2 regions of the Ligilactobacillus faecis genome follow, and region 1 is predicted to be linked to the other one. Evidence: predicted binding sites of a transcription regulator. Region 1 holds the regulator's gene; the other holds the start of a gene.

What was found. The regulator HrcA, encoded in region 1, represses chaperone genes, less so after heat shock. The targets are predictions, from matches to a motif close to TTAGCACTCNNNNNNNNNGAGTGCTAA.
Region 2: a site for HrcA is predicted at 4,463-4,489, ahead of groES (co-chaperone GroES). Genes of this name have one in related genera too.

What each region holds. Positions count from the first base shown of each region.
Region 1 covers NZ_CP123639.1:2,209,794-2,221,408, forward strand. Annotated here, with positions in the region: gene rpsN (30S ribosomal protein S14) at 1-209, opposite strand, end outside; gene QFX10_RS10085 (MFS transporter) at 288-1,433, opposite strand; partial or broken gene QFX10_RS10090 (IS3 family transposase) at 1,705-3,275, opposite strand; gene QFX10_RS10095 (ISL3 family transposase) at 3,363-4,601, opposite strand; tRNA gene QFX10_RS10100 (tRNA-Arg) at 4,797-4,870, opposite strand; gene dnaJ (molecular chaperone DnaJ) at 4,955-6,094, opposite strand; gene dnaK (molecular chaperone DnaK) at 6,390-8,228, opposite strand; gene grpE (nucleotide exchange factor GrpE) at 8,252-8,803, opposite strand; gene hrcA (heat-inducible transcriptional repressor HrcA) at 8,852-9,877, opposite strand; gene ribF (riboflavin biosynthesis protein RibF) at 9,966-10,913, opposite strand; gene truB (tRNA pseudouridine(55) synthase TruB) at 10,929-11,615, opposite strand, start outside.
Region 2 covers NZ_CP123639.1:1,572,819-1,584,433, forward strand. Annotated here, with positions in the region: partial or broken gene QFX10_RS07175 (IS3 family transposase) at 1-681, opposite strand, end outside; gene QFX10_RS07180 (ABC-F family ATP-binding cassette domain-containing protein) at 819-2,771, opposite strand; gene QFX10_RS07185 (redox-sensing transcriptional repressor Rex) at 2,995-3,627, shown strand; gene QFX10_RS07190 (CPBP family intramembrane glutamic endopeptidase) at 3,685-4,314, opposite strand; gene groES (co-chaperone GroES) at 4,513-4,797, shown strand; gene groL (chaperonin GroEL) at 4,841-6,457, shown strand; gene QFX10_RS07205 (hypothetical protein) at 6,622-6,756, shown strand; partial or broken gene QFX10_RS07210 (IS3 family transposase) at 6,857-8,394, shown strand; gene QFX10_RS07215 (LytR/AlgR family response regulator transcription factor) at 8,563-9,294, opposite strand; gene QFX10_RS07220 (hypothetical protein) at 9,510-9,680, shown strand; partial or broken gene QFX10_RS07225 (peptide cleavage/export ABC transporter) at 10,190-11,615, shown strand, end outside.

The sequences.
Region 1 (11,615 bases):
AAGCGTGACATTTTGAATTTGCGCATATATCCATGTGGGCGCCCGTCGATCTGATCACGATTATGGTAACGTGTTGGACTCGAATCCCGAGGCAATTTTGCTAAAGCCTCCCAATCCTTTGCTTGTCTTAATTCACGTCGTAAAACAGCATATTTTTCGATCATTTCAGCTTGTTTTTTAGCTTTTGCGATCTTTGATTTTTTAGCCATCACTTTCCTCCTGTTTAAATAGTAATAATTACCATTTAAACAATACAATTTCTATTTTATTTTGTCAATAGCTAAAATTTACGCAAGCTTTTGATAAAGATAAAAACTGAGCAAAGCACTAGCTAGTAAAAAAACATTCAAACAGCCAACTATATTGACTAAAGCTATTTTTTCACCTAGCGCTCCGATCAAAAAAGAAGCAGTTGTCAAAAGCGCCGAGATCATTAGATTGCTGACTGAAATGATCGTCGCTCGGACATTTGCATAAGCAAGTGCTTGGAGTTTATTTTCTAAAATAACGTTCCAGATCTCATAGACAACATTCACGCTCACCAAGCTCAATAAAATAATACTCAACTTCTGCTCTAAAAAGAGCGCAAACAACACTAAGCTAATACTTTGTAAGCTCCAAACTAAAAGATCTTCTTGAATGATCTTTGAAAGACGATAAGTAAAAAAGACTGCTATCGCGCCTAAAAAAGAAAGGATCCCAAAGATCGTAGAAACAAGACTGACATTTAGTTTGAGCGTTTCTAAGATCAACGGTCCATATTGATAACTGATCGTCACTGCAGTTGCTGAAAAACAGGTCGTCGCAAGTAAAGGAAGTGCCCTTTTTTCACGTAAAAAGAAAGTCCTTAACTCAGCCAATAAAAGTTTGAAAGTCTTACTATCCTCTTCAGTAGTTATTAAATTTTTAGTGTCGATCTGAGTACATAATAAAAATGCTATCGCTCGACCACTAAGCCCAAGGATAAAGAGCAGTGTCCAAGAGTACTGTGCGATCCAACCACCAGAAAAGTTTCCAAGCGCAGTCGCTAAAACGCCAACTGCAGTAAAAACACTAGCATATTTCAAATAATTTTGTTTTTCTTTAGATGAAAGACTTTCATATAATAATGAAATATCAGTTCCAGATATCAAAGCTAAACCTAAAGCAAACAATAAAAAACTTATATAAAGCAATATATGTATTTTAGGAACAAAATATGCTAGAAGATAAATAAAACAAAGAGTTTCCCCTAAAAGTAACGCTTTTTTATGCCCGATCCGATCTGAGATCAAACCTGAAGGAAGCTCAAAAATAACTTGACAGATCGTAAAAAAGCCTTCAAGTAAAGCGATCTGCGTGATCGTCCAGCCTTGACTTTTCAAATAGATCATCCACACAACAATTTCCAACATCAAATTAGAAAAACCATTATATAATAGTAATTTTCGCATAAAAACCCCCCTTTACTTGCTGAATTATAACATATCCGCCCATTAAATATTTAGTCACTGTGAGGATCTAAGTAGGAATTTTTCAACTCATCCTTTATGCTAAAGTATTACCCTTTTTTCACTACAACTTACTGTTTTTAACTATTTTTGATATAAAATAAAAGGGTATTCGTCAACTGATATGGATATTCCTACAAACACTTCCTACAAACACTTCCTACAATAGAATTGATCTGAGACCCGTCAAGTGAACAACTAAATAATTAAAATTCTAGGCAGCCTGATTCCGGTATTCTTCTGGAGTCAGGCTGTTTAGTTTTATTTGGTAACGTTGGGTATTGTAGAACTTGATATAGTTTTCGATCATTTCTACAAGTTCTCCATATGTTTCACATTTTAGCCAATAATAACATTCTGTCTTGAAATGACTCCAAAAACTTTCCATTGGTGCGTTATCGATACATTTCCCCACTCGAGACATACTTCTTGTAACACCATGCCTTGAGGTCAACCGAAGATATTCCTTTGAAGTATATTGAAATCCACGATCACTGTGAAGAAGTAGATTAGCTTCATTTAAATGCGTGAATGCTTTTTCTAAAGTCTTCATGACAAGCCGATTATCATTTCTTTTACTAATTTCAAAACTTATGATAGATCCATCGTATAGATCTTTGATCGCACTTAAATAAGCTTTTTGTCCTAAGCCATATTCTAAATAAGTGACATCAGTCACCCACTTTTGATTAGGTCTAGTAGCGGAAAAATCACGACCTAAAGTATTTTCTTCGTAGTTTAAATGTTCTGAACGAGTACAACCTCGGCGTTTGCGACGAATTACTGAATATAAACCAAGGACTCTCATTAAGCGACGAATACGTTTGAAGTTATATTGTTTTTGATACTTTCGATTGATAAGAAGAGTCATTCTTCTAGAACCGTAAATTCCATTTAAAGCATGAAATTCTTTTTTTATGATCTCACTTAACCATTCATTTTCCAAAGTACATTGTGATTTTGGAGCAGTTAAATAACGATAATACCCTGAGCGCGATACATTTAAGATCGCACAAAGGATCCAGAGTTCAATTTGTGGAAACTCTTTAAGAACTTCCTGAATAGCTTTAAAACGCAGATTTTTAGGTATAAAGCTTATCTCCTCCTTTCGAGTTCGTCCAATTTTTTTAAAACGATATTTTCTGCTTCTAGATATTTATTACGTTCTTTCAAACGTAGGATCTCAAGCTTGAGACGCTCAGTTTCAGAAAGAGTCTTATAATCACGATCTTTAACTGTTTTACCACGATTATCGTATAATGCCTTTTCGCCATCTACTTCAAACTTTTTGACCCAATTATAGACTTGGGAATAAGAAACATTATATTTATCGATCGCTTTGTGATAATTCTTATTATTAGCAAGTGTATACTGAACTATTTCGAGCCGTTCCTTAAAAGTAGTTTTACGTCCATGTTTCATTCTATTACGACCTCCAATGGTAGCTTTAAAGCCTTTTCCATTAGTATACAAGTTGATCCATTTACGTAAAACCGAAACACTCGAAATATTGTATTTATCACAAATTTTCTTTGGTGAACGTCCATTTTCTAAATATTCTAGAACCGCAGTTGTTTTTAATTCAACTGAATATTCTTTCCAGGTTCTAGACTCTTTTAAGCCATCTAAACCGCCAGCTTTGTATTTTCTGATCCAATTATCAAATGTATTTTTAGAAATGGTATATTTCCGGCAGATAAAGTACTTACTATATTGTCCACTAAGATACTCGGAGACTGCCTGGTATCTTTCTTCAAGTGTATGTTTAGTAGTTCTTCTAGACATAAAAAATCCCCCTAGAGTGATCACAGAATCTTTATTATTTCCGTGTCCACTCTAGGGGAATCATATCAAATTGTGGGGAGTGTTTTTTTACGCAAATATACAATCAATTCGTAAAAAGAAAAATTGTTGATTAGCAAAACCGTAACAACTTCGTTTTAAGAGTTTGATCTTTCGATTGATACCCTCCAAAGGACCATTGGAATATTTTGAAGTTACGCTATTTATTAGATAGCTGCGATTTTTACGGAAAGTACGAATAGTCGTATCCATCTCTGTATTGGTGCGCTCATAACTATCGAGAACCTCATTCAAAGTAGTAATGTCTTTATTCTTCAAAGCTAAGGTAATATCTTGGTAAGTCTGATAAACTATTTTGAATTCAGAAAATTTATTGATGATCAAGTCGATCGCATTCTGTTGAGTCATATATTCATTGATTCCCCTAAGATAGACAACATTTTTAGGGTCGATCTCATCAGATTTCTTATGGAATAAACGCCACTGTGATTTGAGAATCTTGTATTCTCGACTATGCTTATTGAGTGATCTAGTGAGAGCGATTCGACAACTGTCTAAAGCACGTCCGGCTAGCTGAACTATATGAAACCGATCAATAATAATCTTGGCATTCGGGAAAAGTCGGCGAATGAAGCGCTGGTATTGAGCGTTTAAATCAATGACGACTGATTCCACTTGATCACGTTCAAACTTTGAGTAACGATTTTCAAAATAATTGATAATGGTAGAAGATAGTCTATCTGGGAGTTTAACAACTAACTTATGAGTTTGTGCATCACAACAGATAAAAGAAGTTGTATTTTTAATCGAACGAAATTCATCAAAACAAAGATTCTTGGGCAAAACAGGTACTCGATATTGAGGTTTGATCCGTTCGACAATAGTTCTTCGAACACTACTAGCAGAGCAATGACAGATGCGAGCGATAAGTTCACCGTTCAAACCTTCCCTAGCTAATAACATGATCTGATTTTTTAGTTTACGAGAAAGAGTTTGATTAGGCTTAGTCAATTCAGAGGTCGCACCGAAAGTTGTGCGACAATTTTTACATTGATAGCGTTGTTTATGAAGGATCATTTCATAACGTATACCGTTTAAACTTGGTAAACGTACGTGAGCTTTAGCGAAACCATTTTTATTAACAGTGGCAAAGCCACAATTTCGACAACGGCTGATAGGATAAGATAGTACAGCTTTGATCAAAACTAATTTCTCTGTGCCATTATTTAAATTATCGATAACATCAATAACTTTGAGATTAGGGTCTTTAATATTTAGAAGTTTTAGTATACAATCGTTATGGGACATTTAAATTCTCTCCTTTACGTGGTTTGTGGTGAATTCATTGTATAACGAGAGGGCATTAAATGTCCTTTTTTTGCGCAAAAAAACTGGTATGGAATTTTTCATCCATACCAGAAAGTGTATACCCAAATAAAAGAGGCAAAACGTTGATATAACAGCGTTTTGCCTCTTCTTAACTAGTATTAACTTCATTTAAAATGATTCGGGTGAGATTCGAACTCACGACCTACGGTTTAGAAGACCGTTGCTCTATCCAACTGAGCTACCGAACCATCGCAACGAAATTAATTATACCTTTTAAACTATTCTACTGTCAATAATTAGTCTAGAAAAAATTAAGAAATTATCGATAAAGCTTATTCATTTTTTAAGCCCTTGAATAAGCGATCTAAAAAGCCGCCTTCTTCTGTGACTTCATCACCAGACGCTTCAGCAAAAGCCTTCAAAGCGAGTTTTTGTTGCTTATTCAAATTCCTTGGGACTTGAACTTTGACTGTGACCCTTTCATCACCGTTTCCAGCTCCATGCAAACGTGGTGCACCTTTGCCACGTAAGCGGAAAGTTGTACCAGTTTGCGTTCCTGCTGGGATCTTTAATTTGACATCCCCATGAACAGTCTTCACTTGGATCTCATCCCCTAAAGTTGCTTGCACAAAACTGATCGGTTGTTCAAGATAGATCTCAGAGCCGTCACGCTTGAAGATGTCACTTGGAGCTACATTAAAGACGATAAAGAGATCGCCATATGGACCTCCGTTTACTCCAGCTTCACCTTGCCCTTGTAAACGCATTTGGTTACCATCTTCAACACCAGCTGGGACTTTGACTTCCACAACATGTTTTTTCCGCACATGTCCTGAACCATGACACGTTGTACATTTATCTTTGATCTCTTTTCCGGTCCCACCACAAACTTCACATTCTTGTTGAGTCATGATCCGACCAAGCGGTGTTTGCCGTTCAACTTGGACAAACCCCCGCCCACCACAGTGCGAACACGTAACTGGAGATGTTCCAGGTTTAGCACCTGAACCACCACACGTATCACATTCTTCTTCGCGAGTATATTCGATCTCAGTCGTTTTTCCAAAGATCGCTTCTTCAAAAGTCAAGTTCATTTCATACTGAAGATCACGCCCTTGACGAGGAGCATTGCGTGTCCGACCACCGCCTGCTCCACCACCAAAAAATGAGCTAAAGATGTCTTCGAAGCCACCGCCAAAGCCACCATCAAAACCACCAAAACCTTGGCCTGCTCCGCCACCAAAACCTTGAGCACCAGTTGAACCAAATTGGTCATATTGTGCTTTCTTTTGAGGATCACCTAAGATCTCATAAGCATCATTGACTTCTTTAAAACGTTCTTCTGCTCCTGGTTCATGGTTTAGATCTGGGTGATATTTCTTAGAAAGCTTGCGATAAGCCTTCTTTATCTCATCAGCAGATGCGTCTTTGGAGACACCCAATACGTCATAAGGATTTTTTTGTTCTGCCATTTTATTTATGCTATACCAAATGTGGTAAATACGTCGAGTATTCTAGAAAAATATAGCTTTTCCTTTCATGATTTTATTTACCAACTTACTCCACCTAAAGATCCGCTTTCTGTGCCACATTTTTCTTCCTAAACAGTAATTGCTTGATCATTTTGGGTAAAGTTTTATTGAGCATATTATGTTTTAATTATACAAAATTAATCAAAGCTTATCTATGCTCGAATGATAAACTTAGGTAAAAAAGAAAAGTCAAAGTCCCCACGGGCCTTTGACTTTTCTTTGTGCCATTTAGTGATTATTTATCGTCTGGATCGACTTCTTTGAAATCACCATCAACAGTGTTATCATCATTAGCATTTGCGTCTGATGCATCAGCTGTCTGTGCTTGGCCTTGAGCTTCTTGTGCCTGTTGGTAAAGTTTTACAGACATATCTTGAATGATCTTTGTTAGATCATCTTTTTTAGCTTTCATTTCTTCGATGTTGTTTTCTTCTTGCGCTTTCTTCAATGCATCGCGTGCATCAGTTGCTTTTTGAACTTCATCATCAGAAACTTTACCTTTGATCTCTTCTAAAGTCTTATCTGTTTGGAAGAGCAATTGGTCGACTTCATTACGAAGATCAACTTCTTCTTTTCGTTTCTTATCTGCTTCTTCGTTTTCTTTAGCTTCTTTGACCATTCGTTCGATCTCTTCGTCAGAAAGACCAGATGAACTCTTGATCGTGATCTTTTGTTCTTTATTTGTTCCAAGATCTTTAGCAGAAACATTTACGATACCATTCTTATCGATATCAAATGTAACTTGGATCTGAGGAACACCACGTGGAGCTGCTGGAATATCTGTCAATTGGAAACGACCTAATGTCTTGTTATCAGCTGCCATTGGACGTTCACCTTGTAAAACATGGATATCAACAGCAGGTTGGTTATCAGCAGCAGTTGAGAAGACTTGTGATTTAGAGGTTGGGATCGTTGTGTTACGATCGATCAACTTCGTAAATACGCCACCCATCGTCTCAATACCTAATGATAATGGAGTAACGTCAAGTAAAACGACATCTTTTACATCACCAGTGATGACCCCACCTTGGATCGCAGCCCCTAAAGCAACAGCTTCATCAGGGTTGACAGATTCGTTTGGTGTATGTCCAGTTTCAGCTTTAACAGCTTCCTTAACTGCTGGGATACGTGTTGACCCACCAACTAAAATAACTTCATCGATATCAGCATTTGTTAACCCTGCATCTTTTAAAGCGTTACGAACGGGGATCTTTGTTCGTTCGATCAGATCATGTGTCAATTCATTGAATTTAGCACGTGTCAATGTTGTTTCCAAATGCAACGGTCCAGCTTCACCTGCTGTGATAAATGGAAGTGAGATCTGTGCTGAAGTTACCCCAGAAAGATCTTTTTTAGCTTTTTCAGCAGCATCTTTTAGACGTTGCATTGCCATCTTATCGTTTGAAAGATCGATTCCATGTTCTTTTTTGAATTCATCAACTAACCATTCAATGATCTTGTTATCAAAGTCATCCCCACCAAGATGTGTGTCTCCGTTTGTCGAAAGCACTTGGAAAACACCATCACCTAATTCAAGGATCGAAACGTCAAATGTACCACCACCAAGGTCAAAGACTAAAACTTTTTCGTCTTTATCTTGCTTATCTAAGCCATAAGCTAAAGCAGCAGCTGTTGGTTCGTTGACGATCCGTTCAACCTTCAAACCAGCGATCTTACCAGCATCTTTTGTTGCTTGACGTTGGGAGTCATTGAAGTAAGCTGGAACTGTGATAACAGCTTGGGTCACTTCTTCACCAAGATAATTTTCAGCATATTCTTTGATATATTGTAAGATCATAGCTGAGATCTCTTGTGGTGTATATTCTTTACCGTCAACATCTACTGTATAACCAGCTTCACCCATGTGACGCTTGATCGAACTGATCGTGTTTGGATTTGTGATCGCTTGACGTTTAGCAACTTCACCTACTTGTGTTTCGCCATTTTTAAAGGAAACAACAGATGGTGTTGTCCGGTTACCTTCTGGATTTGTGATGATCTTTGCTTCTTTACCTTCAAGAACAGCAACTGCAGAGTTTGTTGTTCCAAGGTCAATACCAATAATTTTTGACATTAAACTTCCATCCTTTTAAAAATTTATTGTGCTACTACGACCATTGCTGGACGCAAAACGCGATCCTTTAGCATATAGCCTTCTTGTAAAACTTGAACGATCGTTTCAGGTTCTTGTCCTTCTGTGACCTCAACTGTTTTAACAGCTTGGTGTTTAGTTGGATCAAATGTCTCACCTAAAGAAGCGATCTTAACGATATCATTACTTGTTAGAGCTTTTTCAAGGTCACGGGCGACGATCTCGATCCCTTGCTTTAATTGCTTAGAGCCTGCATCGTCGACCTCTGTTTCAAGTGCACGATTCAAATTATCGATAACCGGCAAAATATCACGTGCTAAAGCTTGACCTTCATATTTTAACAGTTGCTCTTGTTCTTTTTTGAAGCGTTTAGTCATATTGGCCATTTCCGCTTCAGAACGATAATATCGATCTTCTAATTCATCATACTTCTTTTGTAATGCTTCTAATTTTTCATCAAGCGTTGGCTCTTCTTCATCAACTGCTGAAGTTGCTTTTGTTTCTTCACTTACAACAGTTTCCTTTGTTTCAGCTTCTTTTTCAGCTTCGTCAGCCATAGCTTTCTTGATATCTTCTGTCACGCCAACACCCCTTTTCTTAATAATTTAAAATCTTTGATAATAATCAGTGATCCGCCTAGTCAATTCATCTCGAAAAACACTAACTAGTCCGATCATTTTAGAATACGGCATATTTGTCGGTCCTAAAAGGGCGATCATCCCTTGACCATTATTACCATCATCAAATGTCGCCGAGATCAAACTATAATTTTGTAAAAGTTTACTTGGTAGTTCATCACCTAGCTTGACCGAGATCCCGCTCTTAGCTGGTGTTACTAAACTGCCGATCTTTGTCTGATCAACTAACGAATAAAGTGACTTTATCTGCTCAAGTGAGGCTCCCTTAGAAAAATCCAACATATTCATCTTCCCACCAATATAGACTTGCTCTTTCAAAGCCTTATCTAAAATACTACCAAAGACTTCGACAAATCCAGCTGGTTGATGCAAATATCGGCTCAGTAAAGGCAAACAATCATTCAGCCTGACAAGCACTTGACTTAAAGGAACACCTGCGATCTTATCATCTAAAAGACGCATCGCCACTTCAAGTTCATCGCTACTGATCCCAGCCGGCATCGTAAACGTCTGGCTTTCGACTGTTCCGTCACTAGTCACTAAGATCCCCATCACTTGTTGATTACCAAGGGGTACGATCCTCAGCCCTTCAACTCTGATATCTTTAGCTTTTGGCTTTAACGAGATCGCAGTATAACTTGTCAGATCAGAGAGGATCTGGGCTGACGTCGCCACGATCTCATCGACCTTTTGAAATTCGTTACCAAAAGAGCTTCGGATATTTTTTAGAGATGTTCGGTCAAGCTGACTAGGTTGGACGATATTATCAACATAATAGCGATAACCCTTCAATGAAGGGATCCGTCCTGAACTTGAATGTTCTTTAGCGATATAGTCTTGTTGTTCTAAGACCGCCATCTCATTGCGAATGGTCGCTGAACTCACATGGACAGGTAATCGTTGCTGTAAAGTCTTCGATCCGATCGGCTGACCTGATTCAGTGTAATTACGGATAACAGCCTCTAAGATCAATAATTGCCTCTCAGTCAACAATACTATCACCTCTTTTAGCACTTAACACTTCTGAGTGCTAAGTCAATTATTAATATACACAACTCTTAGCAATCTGTCAAGCAGAGTGCTAATTTTTGCGACGGAATATTTTTTCAACATTAGCCTTATCTTTTTCAAGTTGGGCGACTAGCTCTGCTACCCCTGAAAACTTGACCATTTCACGTATCATTTCTTCCCAAAAGACAGTCACTTTCTTACCATAGACCATTTGTGAAAAATCAAAAAGATTGACCTCTAACGTTTTAGCAAGATCAGCACCAAAAGTCTCATTATATCCGATCGAAGCCATTCCCATGTATTCTTTAGGAGTATCAGCTAATTTGACTTTAACAGCATAAACTCCAACAGCTGGTAACTTTTTATTAGCTTTCGTTTCGATATTTAAAGTCGGAAAACCTAATTTTCTTCCACGCTCAAAACCATGTACGACAACACCCGTTGTCGTGTAAGGGTGACCTAATTGCCGTGTCACCAACGCTAAGTCACCTTGATCAAGTGCTTTTCTGATCGCAGTTGATCCGATCTTTGTTTCTTCTTGTAGCAGATCAACTGCGACCACCTCGAAACGCCCTTTAGCATGCAGTGGTAAAGTTTGCATATTGGCTTTTTCTTTAGGTCCATACGTATAATCTTGGCCAGCAACAACAGCTTTCGCATGTAAACCAACAATGTATTTATCAACAAAAGTTTGCGGACTTAAATAAGCCAGCTCCTCATCAAATTTAACAATATACGCTATGTCAGCTCCAAGTTCTTCAAAACAAGTTAACTTCTCATCTAAGGTCGTCAAATAGCGTAGGTCTTGGGCTCTTTTCTTTTGAAAGATCACACTTGGATGCTGATCAAAAGTCATCACAGCCAGTTTTACTCCTAATTGCTGCGCTTTTTTGGCAGCTGTTTTTATCACCGCTTGATGTCCCCGATGGACTCCGTCAAAAAAGCCCAAGGCTAACACGATCGGCTCTTGCGCGACCGTATTTGTCATATATGGTTCTGCTAGCTCAATAACTTTCATTTTTCCCTTACTTTCTTACTCTAGATCGATCATCTGTTCTGCTCTAAACAATTTCTTAGTTTTATCATAATAATACAACGCGCGCACTTTACCTGCATAGTTCAAAACTACTTTATTGGCTGTATTTATATTTTTTAAATATTTAGGGGCTAAAAAACCTCCATTTTTCACAAGCTGCCATTGTTTATCTGAAAGCTCATATTGTGGATAGCTCGCTAACGCAGTTTGGATCGGTGCAACATATTTTTCCAGGCCATCACTCTTAACTGCTGCTTCTAATTCACTTAAGGTGACACTTTCAGCCAATGTAAAACCACCACTCTTAAGGCGGGTAAGATCAGACATAACTGCTGGTACACCTAAGATCTTCCCTAAATCAAAAGCAAGTGTGCGAACGTACGTCCCTTTTCCACAACCAACTTCAAAAAAGAGAGTTTGTTGTTTTTTGAGTGGATCATAAATACTCGCTTTTACTTGTTTAAAATAATCGACTCTAATTTTTCTTTCCGGTCGTTTAACCGTCTCGTTGTTACGCGCATACTCATAAAGACGTTTACCGTTGACTTTGACAGCTGAATACATCGGTGGGACTTGGATGATCTCTCCAGTTAAGCGTTCCATCGCTTGCTTGATCTCTTCATCTGAAAATGGTTTTTCGATTTCTTTTGTAGTAACAACTTTTCCATCAAGGTCTTCTGTTTC
Region 2 (11,615 bases), 640 kb from region 1:
CCTTTCGAGTTCGTCCAATTTTTTTAAAACGATATTTTCTGCTTCTAGATATTTATTACGTTCTTTCAAACGTAGGATCTCAAGCTTGAGACGCTCAGTTTCAGAAAGAGTCTTATAATCACGATCTTTAACTGTTTTACCACGATTATCGTATAATGCCTTTTCGCCATCTACTTCAAACTTTTTGACCCAATTATAGACTTGGGAATAAGAAACATTATATTTATCGATCGCTTTGTGATAATTCTTATTATTAGCAAGTGTATACTGAACTATTTCGAGCCGTTCCTTAAAAGTAGTTTTACGTCCATGTTTCATTCTATTACGACCTCCAATGGTAGCTTTAAAGCCTTTTCCATTAGTATACAAGTTGATCCATTTACGTAAAACCGAAACACTCGAAATATTGTATTTATCACAAATTTTCTTTGGTGAACGTCCATTTTCTAAATATTCTAGAACCGCAGTTGTTTTTAATTCAACTGAATATTCTTTCCAGGTTCTAGACTCTTTTAAGCCATCTAAACCGCCAGCTTTGTATTTTCTGATCCAATTATCAAATGTATTTTTAGAAATGGTATATTTCCGGCAGATAAAGTACTTACTATATTGTCCACTAAGATACTCGGAGACTGCCTGGTATCTTTCTTCAAGTGTATGTTTAGTAGTTCTTCTAGACATAAAAAATCCCCCTAGAGTGATCACAGAATCTTTATTATTTCCGTGTCCACTCTAGGGGAATCATATCATTCTATTGTAGGAAGTGTTTGTAGGAAGTGTTTGTAGGAATATCCATATCAGTTGACGAATACCCATTTTTAATCAGTTAAAAATTCTTCTAAAGCCAAGCTACTTTCTTCCCAAGCTATTTCAGCTTCTTCCAAAGCAGTTGTTGTTTCTTCGAGCTCTTTTTGTAAAGTAGCCATTTTTTCGAGATCGTTGAAGTTTTCTGGCAAGGCCATTTGAGTTTCGAGATTTTCTTTTTTAGCGTCAAGATCAGTGACTTGTTGTTCTAAAGTAGCAACATTACGCCGTAAACGTCGCTCTTCTTTTTGACGTTCTTTACTTTGCGCATAGCTTGTTTTTCCACTTGAAACGTTTTTTGTTTCTGTCTGCGGTGCTGTTTGTTTTTCTTTAGCTAAGGCAAGTTCAGCTTGCTCTTCTTTTTTAGCGACATAATAATCGTAATCACCTAGGTAAACAGTGCTTCCTGTTTTAGCGATCTCGATCACGCTCGTAGCAACTTTATTGATAAAGTAACGGTCGTGTGAAACGAGTAATACTGTACCATCGAAATCTTTGATAGCTTGTTCGAGCACTTCTTTACTATCGATATCAAGGTGGTTCGTTGGTTCGTCTAAAACTAAGAAGTTATCGTGTTGCATTGAAAGCTTAGTCAACAAGAGACGGGCTTTTTCGCCTCCTGAAAGACTATGGATCGTCTTTTTGACGTCATCACCACTGAATAAAAAGCTCCCTAAAAGTGAGCGGATATCTTTTTCTGGTGTAGTTGGATGCTCATCCCAGATCTCAGCTAAAACAGTTTTTTTATCGTGTAAGTTATGTTGCTCTTGATCGTAGTAGCCTGGGTGCACGTTAGTTCCAAATGTGGCTGAGCCTTTGAGGAAAGGCTGCTTGTGTAAAATACTCTTTAGTAATGTGGATTTTCCGACCCCATTAGGTCCAACTAAAGCGATAACTTGACGTTTTCTGATCTCAAAATCGATCGGTTCAGCAATGATCTGGTCATCGTAACCGATCGCAGCGTCGTTGACTTTCAAGACGACGTTGCCGCTTTCTTCGGCAGCTTTGAAACGAAAATGCATACTTTTTTCGTCACCTTCAGGCCGTTCGAGTCGGTCGATTTTTTCGAGTTGCTTGCGCTTACTTTGAGCGCGTTTAGTCGTTGAAGCACGTACGAGATTTTTATTGACGAAATCTTCGAGTTTGTGGATCTCGACTTGTTGCTTTTCATAATTTTTCCACGCAAGTTCTTTTCGCTTTTCTTTTTCTACGATGTAGTCAGAATAATTGCCTTTGTAATAGTGGGCTTTACCGCGACTGATCTCATAAACTTCATTGACGATCTTATCTAAAAAGTAGCGGTCGTGCGAGACGATCAAAAGAGCGCCTGTATATGTCTGGATATAGCCTTCAAGCCAAGTCAAAGTTTCGATATCTAAATGGTTCGTCGGTTCGTCCAAGATCAAAAGATCGCGTTTTTCTAAGAGCAATTTGGCTAAGGCCAGGCGTGTCTTTTGACCACCAGATAAAGATGCGATCGGGCGTTCAAAATCTTCGGGTAAGAAGTTGAAACCGTGTAAGACTGAGCGGATCTCAGCTTCATAGCCATAGCCGTTTTGTTCTTTAAAATCATGCAAGAGTTGGTCGTATTGCTTCAAAAGTTGTTGGTAAGCTGGCGTTTCATGATTTTCAGCTTGACTTGCGATCTGATCTTCGAGTTGATGGAGGCGTTTTTCCATTTGGCGAAGTTCGCTAAAGACGCTCAACATTTCAGCATAGATCGTCTTAGTAGATTCTAAGCCGGTATTTTGGGCTAAATAACCGACCGTCAATCCTTTTTTGCGAACGATCTGGCCTTCGTCAGGCGCTTCTTCGTCGATGATCATTTTTAATAAAGTTGATTTCCCAGCTCCATTTTTCCCGACAAGAGCGATCCGGGAATGATCTTGGATATCTAGATCGATATTTTCAAATAGTGTGTCGGCCCCAAAATGACGTCCGACTTTTTGGACTTGTAATAAGATCATATTTTCACCTAATTTCTTTAAAATAAATATATTTCACAAAGTATTGACAGCAATTTGCTTAAATAACAGTCTCTAAGCATTAGATTGTGAATAGATTAACATTTTTTAGTATTATTATTGTATGGGGTATGCTAAAATTTATCTATTGGTTTTACAAAATAAAATTAGTCGGTCAAAGTGTGATCGGTTGACCCAAACTAGTTTCTGAAAGGAGCTCATAGATATGGCGACGTCAAATATTCCTGAAGCAACAGCTAAGCGTCTGCCGATCTATTATCGGTATTTGAACATGCTAGCGACTGCTGGAACTGACCATATCTCTTCGACTGAACTAGCCGAAGTAGTCAAGATCGATCCGGCTACGATCCGGCGTGATCTTTCATATTTTGGTGCCCTCGGAAAAAGAGGGTACGGGTACAATGTTCTCGATCTGTTAGAATTTTTCAAAAAGACTCTTAGTCAAGATAAATTAACAAATGTTGCTTTGATCGGAGTCGGTCATTTAGGGCAAGCTCTGTTAAATTATAATTTTCATCAAAGTAATAATACGCGGATCAGTGTGGCATTTGATATCGATCAAGCCTTAACTGGGAAGATCCAAAGTGGAGTCCCAGTCTATCCGCTAGAAGATATGAAAGAACAACTTCGGCTACAACAGATCAAGATCGCGATCTTGACTGTTCCGATCGAAGCTGCGCAAGCGGTAACTGATGATCTAGTTGAAGCTGGGATCGAAGGAATCTTGAACTTCACCCCTTTGCGGATCAGTGTCCCTAAACGCGTTCGCGTTCAAAATGTTGATCTGACAAACGAACTGCAGACACTGATCTACTTTTTACAACATTTCAACGAATAGAACTTAACTCTTTCATTATATAAAAAGGAGCTGGAAATTGGTATACCAGCTCCTTTTTTAAGCCAATAATAAGATCGTCAGATTCATCAAACAATGCATGATGATCGGATCGCGTAAACGGTCAGTTTTAGTATAAACATAACACAACACGAGCCCGATCAAAAGATAAGTCAAATAGTGTCCATCTTGGTGTGCCAAGCTAAAGAGTAGACTAGAGATAAAGGCCGCTAAAAGTGGATCACTAAATAAAGCTAGATCTTTAAATAAGACTTTACGAAAGACGAATTCTTCCATTACAGGTAAGAAGATGACGATCGTTAGTAGGTAATAAGGGTACTTGTGATAAACGGCTAGTAAGTAACTCGTATTTGCTGAAAAACGTGGGCTAGCAAAAAAGAGCTGTTCGAATAAAGGCCCACCCCATTGACAAAAGAAGAGCAATAAAAGCCCTAAAAGAAGGTAGAGCCCTTCTTTTGGCAAAGTGGTCTTTAGCTGATCTGAGCGGTCTGACGCATGCAAACGGGTATACCAGATCATCAAACAAGCACCGCTCCCGTTGATCAAAGTGACTAGTGGATAATAAAGATCATTGTTTTTGAGTAATTGCCAAAGTAAAGGGCTGAGCATCATCGTCAAACAATAGATCACTAAGATCACAAGGGCATTTTTGGGTAAAGTTTTTTTCATTAAGAACATCCTCACCTTACGTAAGCTACTCATTAATTATAGCAGATTATCGCAAGAAAAAATGCACGTATTTTAGCACTCTGAGAAGTCGAGTGATAAAATGCTTGCATTTTAAAAGTAAAGTGAGTATAGTAATAGTTGTAGTTAGTTAGCACTCGAAAGTCTTGAGTGCTAAAAAAGAATTTGGAGGGATATAACGTGCTTAAACCATTAGGAGATCGCGTCATTTTAGAGGTCGAAAAAGAAGAAGAAAAAACAGTCGGTGGGATCGTTTTAGCAGGTAATGCTAAAGAAAAACCACAAACTGCAAAGGTAGTTGCTGTTGGTACGGGACGTATCCTTGATAACGGCGAAAAGGTAGCGATGACCGTTAAAGCTGGCGATGTTGTCGTTTTTGATAAATATGCTGGCTCAGAAGTTGAATATGACGGAGTTAAATACTTGGTCATGCATGAAAAAGATCTTTTAGCTATCGTGGAATAAAAAATAATCAATTTGAATTTAAATCACATGAGGTGAATCATAAATGGCAAAGGAAATCAAATTTTCAGAAGATGCACGCGCAAAGATGCTTGCTGGGGTCGATAAATTAGCTGATACAGTAAAATCAACGATCGGACCTAAAGGACGTAACGTTGTTTTGGAACAAACATACGGAACACCAACGATCACAAATGACGGTGTGACTATCGCTAAGGCGATCGAATTAGAAGATCACTTTGAAAATATGGGGGCTAAATTAGTCGCTGAAGTTGCTTCTAAGACAAATGATATTGCTGGTGACGGTACGACAACAGCTACCGTTTTGACCCAATCCATCGTTAACGAAGGGATGAAAAACGTTACTGCTGGTGCGAACCCAGTTGGTATCCGTCGTGGGATCGAATTAGCTACTAAAGCAGCGGTCGATGGTCTGCACAAGATGTCACACAAAGTTGAGTCTAAGAGTGATATCGCACAGATCGCTTCGATCTCTTCAGCTAACGAAGAAGTTGGTCAATTGATCGCCGATGCAATGGAAAAAGTTGGTAACGACGGTGTGATCACGATCGAAGAATCAAAAGGGATCGATACTTCATTAGACGTTGTTGAAGGGATGCAATTTGACCGTGGCTACTTATCACAATACATGGTCACAGACAACGACAAGATGGAAGCTGATCTAGAAAACCCATACTTGTTGATCACAGATAAGAAGATCTCCAATATTCAAGAGATCTTACCATTATTGCAATCGATCGTTGAACAAGGTCGTCCATTGTTGATCATTGCTGATGATGTTGACGGTGAAGCCCTACCAACGCTTGTTTTGAACAAGATCCGTGGGACATTCAACGTTGTTGCTGTTAAAGCACCAGGCTTTGGTGATCGTCGGAAAGAAATGTTGCAAGATATCGCAACTTTGACAGGCGCAACTGTGATCACAGATGATCTTGGCCTTCAATTAAAAGACACAACGCTTGACCAATTAGGGACAGCTGGTCGTGTCACAGTTACAAAAGAAAACACAACGATCGTTGAAGGTGCTGGCGATAAAGCACAGATCGCAGAACGTGTTGAACAATTGAAGAAGCAGATCGCGGAAACAACTTCTGATTTTGATAAAGAAAAACTTCAAGAACGCTTGGCTAAATTAGCTGGTGGGGTAGCCGTTATCAAAGTTGGGGCTGCTACTGAAACAGAATTAAAAGAGCGTAAGTACCGGATCGAAGATGCTTTAAATGCGACACGTGCTGCCGTAGAAGAAGGCTTTGTTCCTGGTGGTGGGACAGCCTTGATCGATGTGATCGATGCTGTAGCTGCTTTGAGTGAAGAAGGCGATGTTCAAACAGGTATCAACATCGTAAAACGTGCTTTGGAAGAACCAGTGCGTCAGATCGCAACTAACGCTGGTAAAGAAGGTTCTGTCATCGTTGAAAAACTTAAAGAACAAAAAGCTGGTATCGGTTATAACGCTGCCACAGATGAATGGGTCGATATGATCGAAGCTGGGATCGTTGATCCAACGAAAGTAACGCGTTCAGCTTTACAAAATGCCGCTTCTGTTTCAGCCTTGTTATTGACAACTGAAGCAGTTGTTGCTGACAAGCCAGAAGAAAACAACGATGCTGCACCACAAATGCCACAAGGTCCAATGATGTAATCAATTAAATGATTTTTAAAAAGTTCTACTCGAGGTCACTTGAGTAGAACTTTTTTATTAAATAGTGTTTGCGCTACCAAATCCTGAAATAAAAGGCTTTTTAAAGAGTGATCGTTTTTAAGTGGGGTAAAGGCGAGTAGAATAAAACTAGAGGGGTGGTAGAAATGAAAAAGACAAAAAAACAGGTCATTGCTTATGTGTTAGTGATTCTTCTAGGTGTTGGGATCTTAGCAACGAGTTGGGTCCATCGGGATGAGCTTTTGCATGGTTATGAAAATGGGTTTGAACAACTTAAGTGATAGTAACGTTTTTGAAAAAGAAGTCACTTCAATGATATGATTCCCCTAGAGTGGACACGGAAATAATAAAGATTCTGTGATCACTCTAGGGGGATTTTTTATGTCTAGAAGAACTACTAAACATACACTTGAAGAAAGATACCAGGCAGTCTCCGAGTATCTCAGTGGACAATATAGTAAGCACTTTATCTGCCGGAAATATACCATTACTAAAAATACATTTGATAATTGGATCAGAAAATACAAAGTTGGCGGTTTAGATGGTTTAAAAGAGTCTAGACCTGGAAAAATATTCAGTTGAATTAAAAACAGCTGCGGTTCTAGAATATTTAGAAAATGGACGTTCACCAAAGAAAATTTGTGATAAATACAATATCTCGAGTATTTCGGTTTTACGTAAATGGATCAACTTGTATACTAATGGAAAAGGCTTTAAAGCTACCATTGAAGGTCATAATAAAATGAAACATGGACGTAAAACTACTTTTAAGGAACGGCTCGAAATAGTTCAGTATACACTTGCTAATAATAAGAATTATCACAAAGCGATCGATAAATATAATGTTTCTTATTCCCAAGTTTATACTTGGGTCAAAAAGTTTGAAGTAGATGGCGAAAAGCCGTTATATGATAATCGTGGTAAAACTGTTAAAGATCGTGATTATAAGACTCTTTCTGAAACTGAGCGCCTCAAGCTTGAGATTCTACGTTTGAAAGAACGTAATAAATATCTAGAGGCAGAAAATATCGTAATATCGTTTTAAAAAAATTGGACGAGCTCGAAAGGAGGAGATAAGCTCTATACCTAAAAATCTGCGTTTTAAAGCTATTCAGGAAATTCTTAAAGAGTTTCCACAAATTGAACTATGGCTTCTTTGTGTGATCTTAAATGTATCGCGTTCAGGGTATTATCGTTATTTAACTGCTCCAAAATCACAACGTACTTTGGAAAATAAATGACTAAGTGAGATCATAAAAAAAGAATTTCATGCTTTAAATGGAATTTACGGTTCTAGAAGAATGACTCTTCTTATCAATCGAAAGTATCAAAAACAATATAACTTCAAACGTATTCGTCGCAAACGCCGAGGTTGTACTCGTTCAGAACATTTAAACTACGAAGAAAATACTTTAGGTCGTGATTTTTCCGCTACTGGACCTAATCAAAAGTGGGTGACTGATGTCACTTATTTAGAGTATGGCTTAGGACAAAAAGCTTATTTAAGTGCGATCAAAGATCTATACGATGGATCTATCATAAGTTTTGAAATTAGTAAAAGAAATGATAATCGGCTTGTCATGAAGACTTTGGAAAAAGCATTCACGCATTTAAATGAAGCTGATCTACTTCTTCACAGTGACCGTGGATTTCAATATACTTCAAGAGAATATCTCCGGTTGACCTCAAGGCATGGTGTTACAAAAAGTATGTCTCGAGTGGGAAAATGTATCGATAATGCACCAATGGAAAGTTTTTGGAGTCATTTCAAGACAGAATGTTATTATTGGCTAAAATGTGAAACATATGGAGAACTTGTAGAAATGATCGAAAACTATATCAAGTTCTACAATACCCAACGTTACCAAATAAAACTAAACAGCCTGACCCCAGAAGAATACCGGAATCAGGCTGCCTAGAATTTTAATTATTTAGTTGTTCACTTGACGGGACTCAGATCATCAAGTAGGCTTCTTTTTTTACTAAAATTTAGAGGGGAAGAGTACAAATGCTCGAAATAAAAGGTTTGACCAAAAATCCAGGGGTGACGGCGTTAGTGAACCTAAGTGAGTAGCTTAGGTGCATTTTTAGTTATGTGTCAGTCGATCTTGGAGTGCCTTGATCTTGCGTCGGGAAAGCGGGCAAGTTAGTCCGTTTTTTAAATAGATCAACTTCTCTGACTTATTGATGCTCTCAATATTATCTACGTTGACCAGAAAACTTTGATGGACTCTAAAGAAGCGTGGATCGGTCTGTTCGATTTCATGAAGATTTTTAGAGATCTGGAGCGAGCGATTATCTGATAATCGAAGGATAGAGGCATGACTATTAGTTAGATCTGATTCGAAAAAATCGATATTGGCGAATGCAATATTCAAAAAGCATTTGCCATATGATAAAGTATACATATCTTGGGCGGTATTTCTAGCATGAGTCATCACGTATTTAAAATCGTTTAAAAGATCTTCTTTAAGTGTAGGACTATCTTTTACAATGAAGTCTAAAGCAAGAACTTTGTAATTATGAATCAATGATAGAAGGTCTTCATGATTGGTAAAGAAGATAATTGATGCGTAAGCGTCTTGTTCTCTAATTATCTGACCTAGTCTAAAACCAACCTCTGGATTACCGTTTATTTCAAGATCAAGTAAGTAAATATTTTGGTTACTAGGAATAAAAAGCTTTTTTTCTATCTCTGCTACATATCGGTAATTTACGACATTTGGTTGTGGAATCATGAGTTGTTTTGATATTTGGTAGACCAATTTAATTAAATTGAATTGATGGACATGATTATCTGTAAGAATTGCAACGTTCATTATTTAATTTTCCCCTCTTAAAATTAATTCCCCTTTTAAGTAATTGTAACATTTAATATAGAAGGTATTAAAGTGATTGATCTTGAATTATAATTTATATAGTAAAAATAATTAAAAAGATGCCAAATGCTGAAATAAAGATGAGTTTACTGAATATATATTGTTAAGGAACTATATATAGATTTACTATTGAATCGTAGAAAGGAGAAAGGCAAATGGAACATACAAAAGATTTCAGAGAATTAAACAACGAGGAATTGTTTATGGTAGTAGGTGGTGGACTTTCGCCGTGGTCAGTTGCAATGTCATTGGCGTGGAACGTTGCTAAATCTGGGTATAAGCATCGTAATGATATTATGCGTGGGTTTGAAAAGGGGTTTAAATAGGAGGTTTTAAAATGACGGGAAATGTAAGCGTTATCTCGAATGAGGAAGAGTTAAAATTAATTTTAGGTGGTAGTGATTTCGAGAAGAAGGCCTGGTATGGATATGGATATCAACTAGGTTGGAGGAGTAAGTGGAATCTCAACCATCCATATTTTCCACTATAATATAAAATGTAGCAGAAGGTTTGTGGGGTAGTTGTCTTGTATAGGAAGAGTGTCTTAAAATTTCTAATTCTGAAATTTAAGACACTTTTTATTTGGATTGTTGCCACATAACTAATTCTATTTATGTATGGAAATTTACAGTCTTAACTAGTCCGATTAATTATGAATTAATAAGGAATTATCAAAATAGCCGAATATTGAGGAAAAGTACTATTTAGTGAAATATTATTGTTGTAGTTTTTATTAGTATTAATATTGAAACGAGAGTATAAATATCAACTATTTGTTAAGGGGGAAGATAAAGTGAAACGATTCTACAGATACTACATTCCACAAGTTGATGAAATGGATTGTGGAGTGGCTGCCTTGGCAATGCTCTTAAAAAAGTATGGTTCAACGATCTCCTTGGCACAATTAAGAAATCTTGCCAAGACTGATTTAGAGGGGACGACGGCTTATGGTTTGATCAAAGCAGCTCAAACTTTGAATTTTGAAACGAAAGCTATTCAAGCAGATATGTCGCTATTTGAAATTAAAGAGCTGACCTATCCATTTATCGTCCATGTTGTAAAGAATGAAACACTACTTCATTACTATGTAGTAGTGAAGGCTACTAAAAACTATATTTTGATTGCTGATCCAGATCCATCAGTTGGAGTTACTAAAATGTCTAAGCGACATTTTGAAAAAGAGTGGAGTAAAATCGCAATTTTTATCACACCTAGTCTTTCATACGAGCCTATAAAAGAGAAACATCAGGGACTATTAGCTTTATTTGCTAAGCTATTTAAACAGACAAAGTTGATCGTAAACATCATTATAGCTGCGTTTCTTATAACGTTAATAAGTATCATAGGATCTTATTTTTTGCAAGCGATCATTGATACATATATTCCAAATGGAATGGATAAAACCTTGATGTTGGTCACCTTGGGATTAGTTATTATTTATATCTTTAATGCGCTTTTCTCCTATACACGTGACTTTTTATTAGCTATTTTAGGGCAACGCTTATCGATAGAGATAATTCTAAGTTATATTCGTCATATTTTCGAATTACCGATGGAATTTTTCTCGACGCGAAAAACAGGTGAGATCATCTCACGCTTTAATGATGCTAGTAAGATCATTGATGCTTTAGCAAGCGCAGTCATCTCAATGTTTTTAGACGTGGGGATCGTTATTATTATGGGTGTTGTTTTAGCTCTTCAAAATATGACGCTCTTTTTATTGACATTAATATGTTTACCTTTATATATAGTGATTATTTTAGCTTTTACTAATAGCTTTGAACGTTTGAATCAAAAGCAAATGGAAAGTAATGCACTATTAAGTTCATCGATTATTGAGGACATTCAAGGGATCGAAACTGTTAAATCTCTAAATAGTGAAGAACAACGTTATAAAAAGATCGATAGTCAATTTGTTGATTTCTTGCGCAAGAGTTTAGCATACACAAAAGCAGATATTCTTCAACAATCAATAAAAGGATTTATTCAACATTCACTAAGTGTAGTTATTTTGTGGATCGGAGCTAAAGCTTGTCATTGAAAATCAATTTTCACTAGGACAGTTGATGGCGTACAATGCACTTTTAGTATATTTTACAGATCCGCTTCAAAATATCATCAATCTTCAGCCTAAATTACAAAGTGCACGCGTTGCTAATACGCGGTTGAATGAAATTTATCTTGTTGAAAGTGAATTTAAAGCTAAACGAATGTCTTTTAATAAAGAACAACTTCAAGGTCCTATATTGTTAACCGATGTG